3 regions of the Mesorhizobium sp. M1142 genome follow, and region 1 is predicted to be linked to each of the others. Evidence: predicted binding sites of a transcription regulator. Region 1 holds the regulator's gene; each other region holds the start of a gene.

Evidence for each region. Region 1 encodes PhoB, which activates phosphate uptake and scavenging genes when phosphate is short. Its sites were predicted from a motif close to TGTCATNNANCTGTCAT; they were not measured.
Region 2: a site for PhoB is predicted at 2,114-2,130, ahead of ugpB (sn-glycerol-3-phosphate ABC transporter substrate-binding protein UgpB). Genes of this name have one in related genera too.
Region 3: a site for PhoB is predicted at 2,218-2,234, ahead of NKH42_RS28405 (RNA degradosome polyphosphate kinase). Genes of this name have one in related genera too.

What each region holds. Positions count from the first base shown of each region.
Region 1 is NZ_JAMYMK010000003.1:257,222-262,152, reverse strand. Features, by position in the region: gene xylF (D-xylose ABC transporter substrate-binding protein) at 1-672, opposite strand, end outside; gene NKH42_RS07655 (ROK family protein) at 957-2,201, shown strand; gene phoB (phosphate regulon transcriptional regulator PhoB) at 2,211-2,900, opposite strand; gene phoU (phosphate signaling complex protein PhoU) at 2,917-3,624, opposite strand; gene pstB (phosphate ABC transporter ATP-binding protein PstB) at 3,657-4,460, opposite strand; gene pstA (phosphate ABC transporter permease PstA) at 4,457-4,931, opposite strand, start outside.
Region 2 is NZ_JAMYMK010000003.1:359,552-364,482, forward strand. Features, by position in the region: gene NKH42_RS08200 (bifunctional diguanylate cyclase/phosphodiesterase) at 1-1,900, opposite strand, end outside; gene ugpB (sn-glycerol-3-phosphate ABC transporter substrate-binding protein UgpB) at 2,193-3,503, shown strand; gene ugpA (sn-glycerol-3-phosphate ABC transporter permease UgpA) at 3,585-4,469, shown strand; gene ugpE (sn-glycerol-3-phosphate ABC transporter permease UgpE) at 4,478-4,931, shown strand, end outside.
Region 3 is NZ_JAMYMK010000027.1:26,064-30,994, reverse strand. Features, by position in the region: gene NKH42_RS28420 (TIGR02117 family protein) at 1-644, shown strand, start outside; gene NKH42_RS28415 (FAD-dependent monooxygenase) at 660-1,892, opposite strand; gene NKH42_RS28410 (zinc-finger domain-containing protein) at 1,912-2,157, opposite strand; gene NKH42_RS28405 (RNA degradosome polyphosphate kinase) at 2,307-4,508, shown strand; gene ppx (exopolyphosphatase) at 4,508-4,931, shown strand, end outside.

The sequences.
Region 1 (4,931 bases):
ACCGGCGGTGCCGTCATTGGCCGCGACCACGGCATCGACCTTGTTGTCGTTGGCGGTCAGGAACTGTTCCATGTTCTTCTGAGCGTTGGCCGGCAGCCAGCCGTCCGTATAGGCCTCGCCGACATTCTTGATCTTGCCGCTGTCGATGGCCTCCTTCAGCACCTCCATCGAACCGGCAAACAGGAAATCGGCATTCGGATCGGAACCCGAACCCTTGATGAAGACGTAGTTGCCTTCCGGCTTCACCTTGAAGACTTCGCGGGCCTGCATGCGGCCGACTTCCTTGTTGTCGAAGGTCAGATAGAACACGTCCTTGTTCTCGATCAGCCGGTCATAGCCGACGACCGGGATGCCTTCGTCCAGTGCCTTCTGCACGGCCGGCCCGATGGCCGAGGCATCCTGTGCCAGGATGATCAGCGCATTGGCACCCTGCGAGATCAGGCTCTCGACGTCGGTGAGCTGCTTGCCGGGGTTGGACTGTGCGTCGGCGGAAATATACTTGTCGCCGGCGGCCTCGATGGCCGCCTTCATTGCGGCCTCGTCGGTCTTCCAGCGCTCTTCCTGGAAGTTCGACCAGGAAACGCCGATGACCTTGTCTTTCGCCTGCGCCACCGACGCCAGCGCCAGCGTCATGGCGACACCCGCCAGAATGGCGGTCGTGAATTTCTTCATCATATCCTCCCTGCGCCGCGTACGGCGTGACCAATTGCTCAACGACCAGCTTAGAAGCTCTAATTTTTTCGAGCCTCGAAAAAATACTGGCCCGATCTCCGGCTGCTGTCAACATCGATTGTGATGGATTTTGATGACTGTGCGAGTTTTTTCGAGCGTCGGAATAAACGATGACAGCGCCACCTGCATCTGACACTATTTGCCGCATCCGACACTATTTGTCGGACATTACCGACGGCTTCCGGTTCATGAGCGGCCGCGGCAACCGGGAGGAAAGCAAAACGATGTCGGTCGGAATCCGCCACGACGATTTGCGCCGGCGCAACCGGGCGATGGTGATCTCGGCGGTGCGCCGGGCCGGCCAGCCGTCGCGTACGGAGATCGCAGCCACCACCGGCCTCAGTCATTCAACCATATCGGCGATCTCCTCCGACCTGATACGGGAAGGCATCCTCGCCGAGAGCAAGGCAAGTGAGGCCGTTTCGTTGAAACGCGGTCGTCCGCAGGTCGGCCTCGCCCTCAACCCGGAAGCGGCGGCGGTGCTGACCGTGGTGTTGTCACTGAATTTCCTGTCGGCCGCCATTATCGACTATGCGGGACAGGTGGTCGCCGAGGAACAGCGCCGGCTGGACACGCTGACCATGCCGCGCGACGAGCTGATCCGCGAATGCATGGCCATCGTCCGGCGCCGGCTCGAGGACCCAGACCTTGACGCCCGCAGTGTCGCCCGCATCGCCCTGGCGATTCAGGGCATTACCGACTCCCCTGCACGCGCCATGCTGTGGTCGCCGATCACGCCGCAGACCGACATCGCCTTTGCCGACATGCTGGAAGACGAATTCGGTATCCCGGCCACGGTGGAGAACGACTGCAATATGATGGCGGTGGCTTTGCGCTGGCGCGATCCGGATCGCTATCGCGACGACTTCATCGCCATCCTGCTTTCGCATGGCATCGGTATGGGGCTTGTGCTGAAGGGCGAACTGTTCACCGGGACGCATTCCTCGGGCGGCGAATTTGGCCACATGATCCATCGTCCGGGCGGAGCGCTCTGCCGTTGCGGGCGGCGCGGCTGCATCGAAGCCTATGCCGGCAACTATGCCATCTGGCGCAACGCCAGGCAGATGAGCGAAGACAGCGAACCTATCGCCGACGTCAGCGACGCCGACATGCGCGCGCTGGCCGCCCGCGCGCGCGAGAAGGATGGGCCGGAACGCGAGGCCTACCGCAAGGCCGGCGAAGCGCTGGGTTTCGGTCTCGGCTCGCTGTTCGCGCTGATCGATCCGGCACCGGTCGCGATGGTCGGCGCCAGTGCCGCCGCCTTCGATCTGATCGAGCCGGCCTTGCGCAAGGCCATCGCCCAGACCGCCGGCGGCCAGCACTCGGGCTCGATCTCCTTCGATACCGAGCCGAACGAATTGCCGCTGATCCGCGAAGGCTGCGCGATGCGGGCGTTAAGCTTCGTCGACCAGGAGATTTTCGCGCCGGGCGCGCAAATGAGGCCCGGCGTCAGAAAGAACGTCGCCTGACCAGGCGGGTCAATCTTCCCTGATCGCATAGCCGGCACCGCGGATGGTGCGGATGACATCCGGCATGCGGCCGTTATTGACGGCTTTACGCAGCCGCCCGACATGGACGTCGACGGTGCGTTCGTCGATGTAGATCGTCTCGCCCCAGACATTATCGAGCAACTGGCTACGCGAGAAGACGCGGCCCGGATGCCGCATCATGAACTCGAGCAACCGGAATTCGGTCGGCCCGAGCCTGATTTCGCTCTTCTTGCGATAGACCCTGTGCGATTCGCGATCGAGCACGATGTCGCCGACCTTCAGCACGCTGGACAGCACTTCCGGCTTGGCGCGCCGCAGCAGCGCCTTGACCCTGGCCATGAATTCCGGCGTCGAAAACGGTTTGACGAGATAGTCGTCGGCGCCGGTCGAAAGACCGCGCACCCGATCGCTCTCCTCGCCGCGCGCGGTCAGCATGATGATCGGCAGCCGCTCGGTTTCGGGGCGCACGCGCAACCGGCGGCAGAGCTCGATGCCGGAAACCGCCGGTATCATCCAGTCGAGCACCAGAAGGTCGGGCACATTCTCCTGCAAACGGATCTCGGCTTCGTCGCCGCGTGTCACCACCTCGACCTGGTAGCCTTCGGATTCGAGATTGTAGCGGAGCAGCACGCCCAACGGCTCCTCGTCCTCCACCACCATTATGCGTGGTGCGATCATCGGCTGGGCACCCCCATCATGTCACCGGCGCGGACATTGTCGTTTCGTCCTGCTTCGGACGATTGACCGGCAATTGTTCGCCGGTCAGCACATAATACGCATTTTCGGCGATGTTGGTGACATGGTCGCCGATCCGCTCGAGATTCTTGGCGCAGAACAGCAGATGCGTGCAAGCAGTGATGTTGCGCGGATCTTCCATCATGTAGGTTAACAGCTCGCGGAACACGGACGTGTATTTGACGTCGATACGCTCGTCGGCGGCGCGCAGCTTGGCCAAGGCGGCCGCATCGCCTGCAGCATACTCCTCGATGACGCCCTGCACCTGGATGAGCACTAGCTGCGCCATCGCATCGATGGAATGCGATAGGTCGCGCGGCGTGGCGCTGAGGCCGACCGCGCTCACACGCTTGGCGATATTCTTGGCAAGGTCGCCGATGCGTTCGAGGTCGCCGGCCATGCGGATCGCTCCGACGACATGGCGCAGATCGTGAGCCATTGGCTGGCGCTTGGCGATCAGGGTGATGGCGCGATCGTCCAGTTCGCGTTGACGCGCATCCATGATGGCGTCGTCGGAGACGACGCGTTGCGCCAGCACGTTATCGGAATTCAACAGGGCCTTGGTCGCCCCGCCGACCATCGAACCGGCGAGGTCGGCCATGTCGCGGATCAGCTTGCTGATCTGCTCGAGATCCTCGTCGAAAGAAGCGACTGTGTGTTCGCCCATGGTCCTGTCCTCATATGCATGATCGGAACGGCTCAGCCGAAGCGGCCAGTGATGTAGTCCTGCGTGCGCTTCTCGCGGGGCGACGTGAATATCTTCTCGGTCCGGTCGAACTCGACCAGTTCACCCAGATACATGAAGGCGGTCTGGCGCGACACGCGCGCCGCTTGCTGCATGTTGTGGGTGACGATGACGATCGTGTAGTCGGCTTGCAGCTCGTCGATCAGTTCCTCGATCTTGGCCGTCGACAGCGGGTCGAGGGCCGAAGCCGGTTCGTCGAGCAGAATGACTTCCGGCTTCACTGCCACGGTGCGGGCAATGCAGAGCCGCTGCTGCTGGCCGCCGGACAGGCTCAAGCCGCTGGCGTTTAGCTTGTCCTTGACCTCGCTCCACAGCGCGGCCCGCTTCAACGCTTGCTCGACGCGGCCGTCCATCTCGGACTTGCCGAGATTCTCGTAGAGCCTGACGCCGAAGGCTATGTTCTCGTAGATCGACATCGGGAACGGCGTCGGCTTCTGGAATACCATGCCGATCTTTGTCCTGAGGAGGTTGAGATCCTGCGACCGGTCGAGAATGTTCTTGCCGTCGAGCAGCACCTGGCCCTCGGCGGTCTGTTTCGGGTAGAGCTCGTAGATGCGGTTGAAGACGCGCAGCAGCGTCGATTTCCCGCAACCCGAAGGGCCGATGAAGGCCGTGACGCTGCGCTCGGGCAGCGACAGGCTGATGTCCTTCAGCGCCTTGCTCTGGCCGTAGTAGAAGTTGAGGTTCTTGACCTCGATCTTCGTCTTCTCGGTGACCGTTTCGGTCATCGTCATGTCCGGGGACAACATCTGTGTCATCTGTCCTCTCTGCGTCCGGTAAGGCTGCGGGCGAGGATGCTCAAGCCCAGAACCGTCAGGGTGATTATGAGTGCGCCGGTCCACGCCAGTTGCTGCCATTCCTCGTAAGGGCTGAGAGCGAACTGGAAGATGGTCACCGGCAGGCTGGCCATCGGCGCGTTGATATTGCTGCTCCAGAACTGGTTGTTGAGCGCGGTGAAGAGCAGCGGCGCCGTCTCGCCGGAAATGCGTGCTATCGCCAGCAATATGCCGGTGACGATGCCGGACAATGCGGCGCGGTAGGCGACCGAACGGATCACCACCCAGCGCGGCGCGCCGATCGCGGCACCGGCTTCACGCAACGCGTTCGGCACCAGGTTGAGCATGTCTTCAGTGGTGCGCACGACCACCGGAATGACCAGGATGGCAAGCGCCACGGCGCCGGCAATGGCCGAGAAATGTCCCATTGGCCGCACCATCAATTCATAGACG
Region 2 (4,931 bases), 100 kb from region 1:
GAAGCTGCACGGCGGAGACGTTGACGGCGACCATCAGCGGATTTGTCCAGCGAGCAGCATCGTTACAAGCCGTCGTCAGCACCCAGTCGCCGATCTGGGCGATCGCGCCACTGTCCTCGGCCACGGGGATGAAAACAGCCGGAGAAATATCACCCCGCTCAGGGTGCTGCCACCGGACCAGGGCTTCGAAGCCGATCATCCTGCCGCCGCGGATTTCCTTCTGAGGCTGGTAGACGAGGTGGAACTCCTTGCGGGCGATGGCCTGGCGCAATTCATGCTCCATCACGCGCTTGTCGCGGGCCGCGGTGCCCATGGCTATCTCGAAAAACCGGTAAGTGTCCCTGCCTTCGGTTTTGGCGCGATGGAGTGCCGTGTCGGCATGGCTGATCAGGCCGGCCTGGTCTTCGGCATCCAGCGGAAAGAAGGCGATGCCGATGCTGGCCGAGACGAGGCCGGAGCCGACCGAAACCCTGTTTTCCTCGCGGATCGCCGCCAGCAAGTCCTCGGCTATCCGGCCTGCGGCCAAGGGGTCGGGGAGGTTCGGAGCTATGATGGCAAATTCGTCACCGCCGAGACGCGCGAGCATCTGTCCGTTGCGCGGGATGCCGGAGATGCAGTGCGCGAGCTTCTGCAGCATCGCGTCACCGGCGCTGTGGCCGTAGAGGTCGTTGACTTGCTTGAACCGGTCGAGGTCAAGCAGCAGGAGCGCCAGATATCCATCCTTGCCGCCACGATCCATCGAGGCGACTTCTGCTTCCAGCCGGGAAGAAAAGCTCCGCCGATTGGCAAGCCCGGTAAGCGGATCGAAATGCGCGAGGCGGAGAATCTCTTCTTCTGCCTTCTTGCGCTCACGGATGTCGCGAACGGCAAGCACCGTATGAGGCCTGCCGCAGTAGGTGATCTTCCTGGCGATCAGCTCGACAGGAATTCTCGCGCCGTCGCTGCCCCTTAATTTCGCTTCCTGCGCCTGTTCGCCGAAGCCGGACATAGCGGCTGCGCTCTGTCCGTCGAAAAGCTCGCCGAGTTGCATCGTGTTCAGGGTGGCTGTCGCTGTTCCGGTCAGCTTCGCCATACTGTCATTGGCGCTGACGATGCGGGTGCCATCGCAAACGATCAGACCTTCCACCGCCGCATTGGCGAGATCGTGCATGCGCTCGGCCTCGAGCTTCTGGTGGCGAAAGCGCAGATCGATCCACAGCGCGGCACCTGACAGCACAAGGATTACAAGGCTGGCGACCGCTGCGGCAAAGGCCTGGGAAATGGGCTCGATGGAATGTTCGGATATTTCAATCGAGGAATCCGGAATGATCGACACCGCGGCCATCGCGATGAAATGCAAGCTGCAAATGGCCAGCGTCAAAAGCGCGGCGCCGCCGAGAGTCGCGACTGCTGACGGGCGGCGCAAAACGACCAGGAGTGCCAGTGCCGCAAGGGTCACGCCGGCCAGAAGCGACATCGCGACAAGGAGCAGGTTCCATACGACCCGGCCTTCGACCTCGAAAGCCGCCATGCCGATGTAGTGCATCGTCGCGATGGCGCCGCCCAGAATGGCACCACCGACGAGGAAATGGTCGATGCCGCGGCGCAAGGTGGCGACCCACATCCCAAGCGCGGTCAGGATGACGGCGGCGGCAAGCGAAAAGGCGGATAATCCCGGATTGTATGCGTTCGGTATTCCCGGCGTAAACGCGGTCATGGCGATGAAATGCGTCGCCCATATGCCGAACCCGGTCGAGGCCGCGGCGATCATCAGCCAGACAAGCCGGTTTCGCTCGGTCGATCGGCCGACATGCTTAAGGAGATTAACTGCTGAGAAACAAGAAATTCCACAGACGAGTGCGGCGAGCGCAACCAGTCTCAGGTCGTGCTGATTTACGATACAATTATAGACCGTCAGCATTCTGGTTCACTCGGTCAAAACTAACAGGGGAGGTGTGACGGATTAGCTCTTGGAGATTTTAACGAATAGTTAACCCGTAGGCCATGAGGCGGGTCTTTTCGGGGGAAAACCGATGCCGCTGCGCCGAAAAGGCGGTGATGTCGTTTCTGACGCCCGGTTTCGGTAGCGAGTGCACTTTAGGAAGGAATGGTGTTCATTGATCGGCAACAAAACCGTTGTCCGATTGTCATCAGCGCCACATATTGGCTTTGCGGAGGTGCCCCTTTCGCCAATGACAAACGGGAGATGAAACATGAAGTTCTTCGGCTTTGCGGCCGGTATCGCCGCCACCGTGACCCTGCTTTCCACCACCTCCGCCTTCGCCGTCACGCAGATCAGCTGGTGGCACGCCATGACCGGCGCCAACGCCGAGGTCGTCGCCAAGATCTCCAAGGATTTCAACGCCAGCCAGAGCGAATATGAGCTCGTTCCGGTGTTCAAGGGCACCTATCCGGAGACGCTGAATGCCGGCATCGCTGCCTTTCGTGCCGGGCAAGCGCCCGATATCCTCCAGGTGTTCGACGTCGGCACCGGCGTGATGATGGCGGCCGAGGGTGCGATAAAGCCGGTGGCCGATGTGATGACCGGCGCCGGGATGACTTTCGACAAGAGCCAGTATCTGCCCGGCATCGTCGGCTATTATTCCAAGCCGGACGGCACCATGCTGTCCTTCCCCTATAACTCCTCCTCGCCGATCCTCTACTACAACAAGGACATCTTCCAGAAGGCAGGCCTCGACGTGAACAATCCGCCCAAGACCTGGAACGAGGTTTGGGAAGCCGCCAAGAAGATCAAAACGAGCGGCGCCGCCTCTTGCGGCTATACCTCGACCTGGCTGACCTGGATCCATCTGGAGAATTTCGCGGCGTGGAATGACGTGCCTTGGGCGACCCAGCAGAATGGCCTGGCCGGCGGCGACGTCGAACTCAAGATCAATGCGCCGATTTTCGTCAACCACTTCCAGGCGCTCGCCGACCTGGCCAAGGACGGCACGTTCAAATATGGCGGACGCACCTCCGAAGCCAAGCAGATATTCCTCGCCGGCGAATGCGGCATCTTCACCGAATCGTCGGGCGGCCTCGGCGATATCGTCAAGTCCGGCATGAATTATGGCATCGGCCAGCTTCCCTACGACAGTGACGCCAAGGGTGCCCCGCAGAACACAACGCCGGGCGGTGCCAGCCTATGGGTGTTCGGCAACAAGTCGGACGAGGAATACAAGGGCGTTGCCGCCTTCTTTGCCTATCTGTCCAAGACTGATGTGCAGGAATACCTGCACCAGAAGTCGGGATACCTGCCTGTGACGCTCGCCGCGTACGAGGCGACCAAGAAATCAGGCTTCTATGAAAAGAACCCCGGCCGCGAGACACCCATCCTGCAGATGATCGGCAAGCCGCCGACCGACAATTCGAAGGGCGTGCGCCTGCCGAATCTGCCGCAGGTGCGCGATATCCAGAACGAGGAGCTGGAGAAGATGCTGGCCGGCCAGCAAACCGCCCAGCAGGCCCTCGACAATGCGGTCGCGCGCGGCGACGCCGCAATCAAGGAAGCCCTGGACAACTAACGAGATCGTCTCGGTCAGTCGGTTGGAATATCGCCCACGCGCGCGCGTGTGGGCGATGCCTGGATAGCGAGGGAAATCAGCCTGTCTCCACGCGTCGTCTTTCCCAACAATATCCTGCCCTACCTGCTGGTGGCGCCACAGCTCGCCATAACCCTGGTTTTCTTCTACTGGCCGGCCGGTCAGGCGCTTTACCAGTCGATGCTCAGGCAAGACCCGTTCGGGCTGAAGAGCAGGTTCGTCTGGTTTGCCAATTTCCGGAAGGTGCTGGCCGATCCGGCCTATCTCAACTCGATCAAGGTCACGGTGGTGTTCTCGCTTGCGACCGCGATCGTTGCCATGGTTGCGGCCCTGCTGCTCGCGGTTATGGCCGAGAAGGCCATGCGCGGCAAAGGCCTCTACCGCACACTGTTGATATGGCCTTATGCCGTGGCGCCGGCGATTGCCGGCATGCTGTGGCTGTTTCTGTTCAACCCTTCGATAGGCTCGTTGGCCTATTTGCTGAGAAGCCTCGGCATCGCATGGGACCCACTGCTCAACGGCACCCACGCCATGATCCTGCTGGTGTCGGCGGCTGCCTGGAAGCAGATCAGCTACAATTTCCTGTTCTTCGTCGCCGGCCTGCAGGCGGTGCCGAAAACGCTGATCGAAGCGGCGGCCATGGACGGCGCCGGCGAAACCAAGCGCTTCTGGACCATCGTCTTCCCGCTGCTTGCGCCGACAACCTTTTTCCTGCTGGTCGTCAACACCGTCTATGCCCTGTTCGACACGTTCGGCATCGTTCATGCCGTCACCGGCGGCGGGCCGGGCAAGACGACCGAGACGCTGGTCTACAAGGTCTACAATGACGGCTTTGTCAATCTGATCCTGGGCGACTCGGCGGCGCAGTCGGTCATTTTGATGGCTATCGTCATCGCGCTCACAGCGATCCAGTTCCGCTATGTGGAACGCAAAGTCCACTACGGCTGAGGGCAGCGATGATCGGCCAGTCCCCGCTCCGCACCTTCATCGCCCATGCCGTGCTCATCCTCGGCATATTGATCGTGGCTTTTCCGATCTACTACACCTTCGTTGCCTCGACGCACACGCTGCAAACGATCCTCAGGCCGCCGCTGCCGCTCTTGCCGGGCGGCCAGCTATGGAACAACTACAGTGAGGCGCTGTTCGGCGGCATCGGCCGTATCGGCGGGGTCAGCGTCGGCAGGCTGCTCCTCAACACCACGATCATGGCGCTCGGCGTTGCGGTCGGAAAGATCTTCATCTCGATCCTGTCGGCCTACGCGATCGTGTTCTTTCGCTTTCCGCTGCGCATGACCTTCTTCTGGCTGATCTTCATCACCTTGATGCTTCCAGTCGAGGTGCGCATCCTGCCGACCTACAAGGTGATGGTCGATCTCGGCATGATCGACACCTATGCCGGCCTGATCGTCC
Region 3 (4,931 bases), on a different contig from region 1:
TGCTGGTCGTTGCAGCAGTCCTTGCGGTGGCGCTGGGCACGCTGCTGCCGCGCCCGCTCTGGCCGGCGGCCGCTGCCGATCCGATCGGCGCAAGCCACCGCATCGTGGTGCTGAAAAATCCGATCCACACCGACATCGCCATCCCGGTCGACGACGATGTGCGCCGGCGCTTCCACTTCCTGGTCGATGCCGGCATTCCGGCCGACATGGCGGAGGTCCGCTACATCGTCTTCGGCTGGGGCGGCCGCGCCTTCTATCTCGAGACGCCGACCTGGTCGGAACTGAAGGCAGTGCCGGTGATGAAGGCGCTGACCGTCGATGCCTCGGTGATGCATGTCGACATTTCAGGCGAAATCGCCGAGCCGCATCCCGACGTCGCCGGCTTCGACGTAAGTGAGGAACGCTTTGCGGCGCTGCTCGATTTCATTGCAGCGAGTTTTCAGCAGGGACCGAACGGGGCCATGCCGATCGAGGATGCGGCCTACTCCCGTTTCGATCGTTTCTTCGAAGCCAATGGCCATTTCAACGCGCTGGTCGGCTGCAACACCTGGGCGGCGGCGGCACTGCGCACCGCCGGCCTGCGCACCGGCTGGTGGAACCCGCTGCCGGCCTCGCTTAGCCTGTCGATGCGGCTTTACAATTGACAAGGCTCCGATGACTTAGGACCGCCGAGCGTCCGCCCGCCAGCCATAGAGCCAGTCCAGATCAGCGGCGAGTTTTTCGGGTGAGCGCATCGCCAGGAACAGGTTGCGGGCCATCGCCACCGGCCCGGCCGCATGCCAGGCGAGGCGGTTGAGGGCGCCGCGGCGGGCGACCTGGGATACGCGCGGCCGCCGCGCCTGTTCCCAGGCGACAAGCGCGCTGCTGAGGTCGGCAGGCGAGCTGGCAACGAAACCGGCAAGGGTTACCGTGTCTTCGATCGCCATCGCCGCTCCCTGTGCGGCAAACGGCGTCATCGCATGCGCCGCATCGCCAATCAGCGCTATGCCCTCCGGCGTCGTCCACCGCCGCTGCTCGACGGTATGGATCGGCCATGCCGTCCATGGCGCGGCCTCGCTCGCCAGACGGACCAGCGCCGGCGCGGTACCGCGCATGGCGTTGGCGAGGATGGCGGGGTCGGCATGCCCCGACCAGTTCTCGGCGATGCGCTCGCCCTTGGTGAAGGCCGCGAGGTTGAAGACCGCGCCACGGCTGACCGGATAGGCGACCATATGGAAGCCTGGATAGAGGAATGCGGTAACGCAATCGGGCGCTCCGATCACCCTGAAGGCTTGTCCGGCGAGGCTGTCCGCGGCCACCGTTGCGCGCCAGGCAAGCTCGCCCGAGAAGCGGCTTCTCCGGAAATCGGCCGCCTTGCGGGCGAGCGTTTCTCGCACCGACGACCAGACGCCATCGGCTCCGACCAGCAACGATCCTTCGGCTTCGATGGTCGTGCCGGCAATCTCGACTGTTGCGGTGATGCCATTCGGTCCGGTTGCGACGCCGCCGACGCGGGCACCAGTGACAAGCTCGACCTCGGAGCGCTCGGCTATCCGCGCCATCAGCGCTGACTGCAGGTCGGCGCGGTGGGCGACGAGATAGGGTGCTCCCCAGCGCGTTTCAGCCGCCTGGCCAAGCGGTACGCGCGCCAGCTCGCGCAGCGTGACGGCATCCTTCAGCACGACCGCCTCCGGCCGCACCGCCGTCGGCAGCAGCCGATCGAGTAGGCCGAATTGTCGAAGGATGCATGTCGCGTTGGGTGAAAGCTGGATGCCGGCACCGGCAGCCTCGAGGTGCTGCGCCTGTTCGAACAGTTTTGTCCGATAGCCGCGCTCGGCGAAGGCCAGTGCCACGGTCAGTCCGGCGACGCCCGCCCCGGCGATGACCACCTGCCGGGACTGCGTTTCTCGCATCAGGCTTGTCGCGGAAGAATCAGGCGGCCTGGTCGATATAGAGGCAGCCCGGCGGCTGCGTTTCCAATGCCTTCAGCTTGGGCGAATAGCGATAGAGCGTCGAGCAATAGGGGCAGACTTTTTCATTGTCGTCGCCCATATCGAGAAATACATGCGGGTGGTCGAAAGGCGGATTGGCGCCGGTGCACATGAATTCCTTGACGCCGATGTCGATTGCCGGATAGCCCGCATCGTTCTGGAAATGGGGAATGGAACCGCCTGCCATCGTCGTCTCCTGATCTTGTCGATTGCATCTGGATCATAACCCATCTCTTTGCAAGATCGATGAAATGAAACTGTCGCAAAAGCCTGTCAGAGGATAAGTTAAGCCGGTTAAGGCTGTGGTCGTCGAACGGTGTGGGAAGAGCGGAAACCATGAACGAACTGAAGCCGGTGCAGAGCGAATTCATCACCGTCGAGGCGGCGAGCCGCGAAGGCGGCAACCCCGACCGCTTCGTCAACCGCGAGTTTTCCTGGCTGCAATTCAACCGGCGCGTGCTCGAAGAATCGCTGAACGCCAATCATCCGCTGCTCGAGCGCGTTCGCTTCCTGTCGATATCGGCAGCCAATCTCGACGAGTTCTTCATGGTCCGCGTCGCCGGTCTTGCCGGCCAGGTGCGCGAGGGCATCGTGCTGAAGAGCCCGGATGGGCGCACTCCCGAGCAGCAGCTCGAACAATTGCTGCGCGAGGTCGAGCGCCTGCAGGAGGACCAGCAGAACAGCCTTTCGGCGCTGATGCTGCTGCTCGACAAACAAGGCATCGAAAGCATCACCCGCGATGCGCTGACCAAGGACGAGAAGACCTGGCTCGAGGACCATTTCCAGGAGCAGGTATTTCCGGTCCTGACCCCGCTGTCGATCGACCCGGCGCATCCGTTCCCGTTCATTCCCAACCTCGGTTTCTCGATGGCGCTGCAATTGCGCCACCGCAAGAACGGCGAGGAAATGAGCGCGCTTTTGCGCCTGCCGGTGGCGCTGAGGCGCTTCATCCGTTTGCCGGATCGCAAGCATCATGTCCGCTTCATTCCACTCGAAGAGGCGGTCAGTCTCTATATCGGCAAGCTGTTTCCCGGCTATGAGGTCAAGGGCTCCGGCACGTTCCGCATCATCCGCGACAGCGATATCGAGGTCGAGGAAGAATCAGAGGATCTGGTGCGGCTGTTCGAGACGGCGCTGAAGCGGCGACGCCGCGGCTCGGTCATCCGCATCGAGTTCGACAGGTCGATGCCGGCCGAATTGCGCGATTTCGTCGCCGGCGAGCTCGGCGTCTCGGCCAGCCGGATCAGCGTGCTCACCGGTCCGCTGGCGCTCAGCCAGATCTCGGAGATCGTCGCCGTCGCCCGCGACGATCTGAAGTTCACGCCTTACAATCCGCGCTTTCCCGAGCGCATCCGCGAGCATGGCGGCGACTGTTTTGCCGCGATCCGCGAGAAGGATATCATCGTCCACCACCCTTACGAATCCTTCGACGTGGTGGTGCAGTTTCTGCGCCAGGCAATGGCCGACCCGGAAGTGGTGGCGATCAAGCAGACGCTCTACCGCACCTCCAACGACAGCCCGATCGTACGGGCTTTGGTCGATGCGGCGGAAGCCGGCAAGTCGGTGACGGCGCTGGTCGAGCTCAAGGCGCGCTTCGACGAGGAGGCCAACATCCGCTGGGCGCGCGACCTCGAGCGCGCCGGCGTCCAGGTCGTCTTTGGCTTTCTCGAACTGAAGACCCACGCAAAGATGTCGCTGGTCGTGCGGCGCGAGGACGGCAGGCTGCGCAATTACGTGCATCTCGGCACCGGCAACTACCACCCGGTCACCGCCCGCATCTACACCGATCTGTCCTTCTTCACCACGGACCCGACAATCGCGCGCGATGTCGCCCAGTTGTTCAACTTCATCACCGGCTATGCCGAGCCGGCCGAGCAGATGCGGCTGGCCATCTCGCCGTTCACGCTGCGCGACCGCATCCTCCAGCACATTTCGGATGAGATCAGCCACGCGCTGGAGGGCAGACCGGCCCGCATCTGGATGAAGATGAACGCCTTGGTCGACCCGATCGTCATCGATGCCCTCTACGATGCCAGCCGCGCCGGCGTCGAGATCGATCTCGTCGTGCGCGGCATCTGCTGCCTGAGACCGCAGGTGCCCGGCCTATCGGAGAACATCAGGGTGAAGTCGATCGTCGGCCGCTTCCTCGAGCACAGCCGCATCTATTGCTTCGGCAACGGCCACGGCCTGCCCTCGGACGGGGCGATCGTCTATATCTCCTCGGCCGATTTGATGCCGCGGAATCTCGATCGCCGCGTCGAGACCATGGTGCCGATCACCAATCCAACTGTGCATGAGCAGGTGCTCGGCCAGATCATGCTCGGCAACATCATGGACAACCAGCAAAGTTTCGACGTATTGGCTGATGGAACCTCCCGGCGCGTCGTGCTGGAAGAGGGCGAGGAACCGTTCAACGCGCAGGAATATTTCATGACCAATCCGAGCCTGTCCGGACGGGGCGATGCGTTGAAGTCGCATGCGCCCAAGCGCATCGCGCAGTTCAAACGCCGCAAGAAACAGAACGCAGCGACGGGCTGATGATTTCAGCGTCCCAGGGCCGGCTCCAGGACCGCCGACCGCTGTCCATCATCGATATCGGGTCGAACTCGATCCGTCTTGTGATCTATGAGGGGCTGGCGCGTTCGCCGACCTTGCTGTTCAACGAAAAGATGCTGGCGGGCCTCGGCCGCGGCATCGTTTCGACCGGAAAGCTCGATCCCGAGGCGGTGACTCGTTCGATGGAAGAGTTCCGCCGCTTCCGCGCGCTCTCCGACCAGGCCGGCGCCGAGCGCATGTATGTGCTGGCGACCGCCGCCGCTCGTGAGGCGGTCAACGGCCCCGACTTCATCCACCGCGCCGAGGATGTGCTCAGGACCGAGATCCAGGTGCTGAGCGGCCGCGAGGAAGCTCATTATTCAGCACTCGGCGTCATCTCCGGTTTCCATCCGGCCAACGGCATCG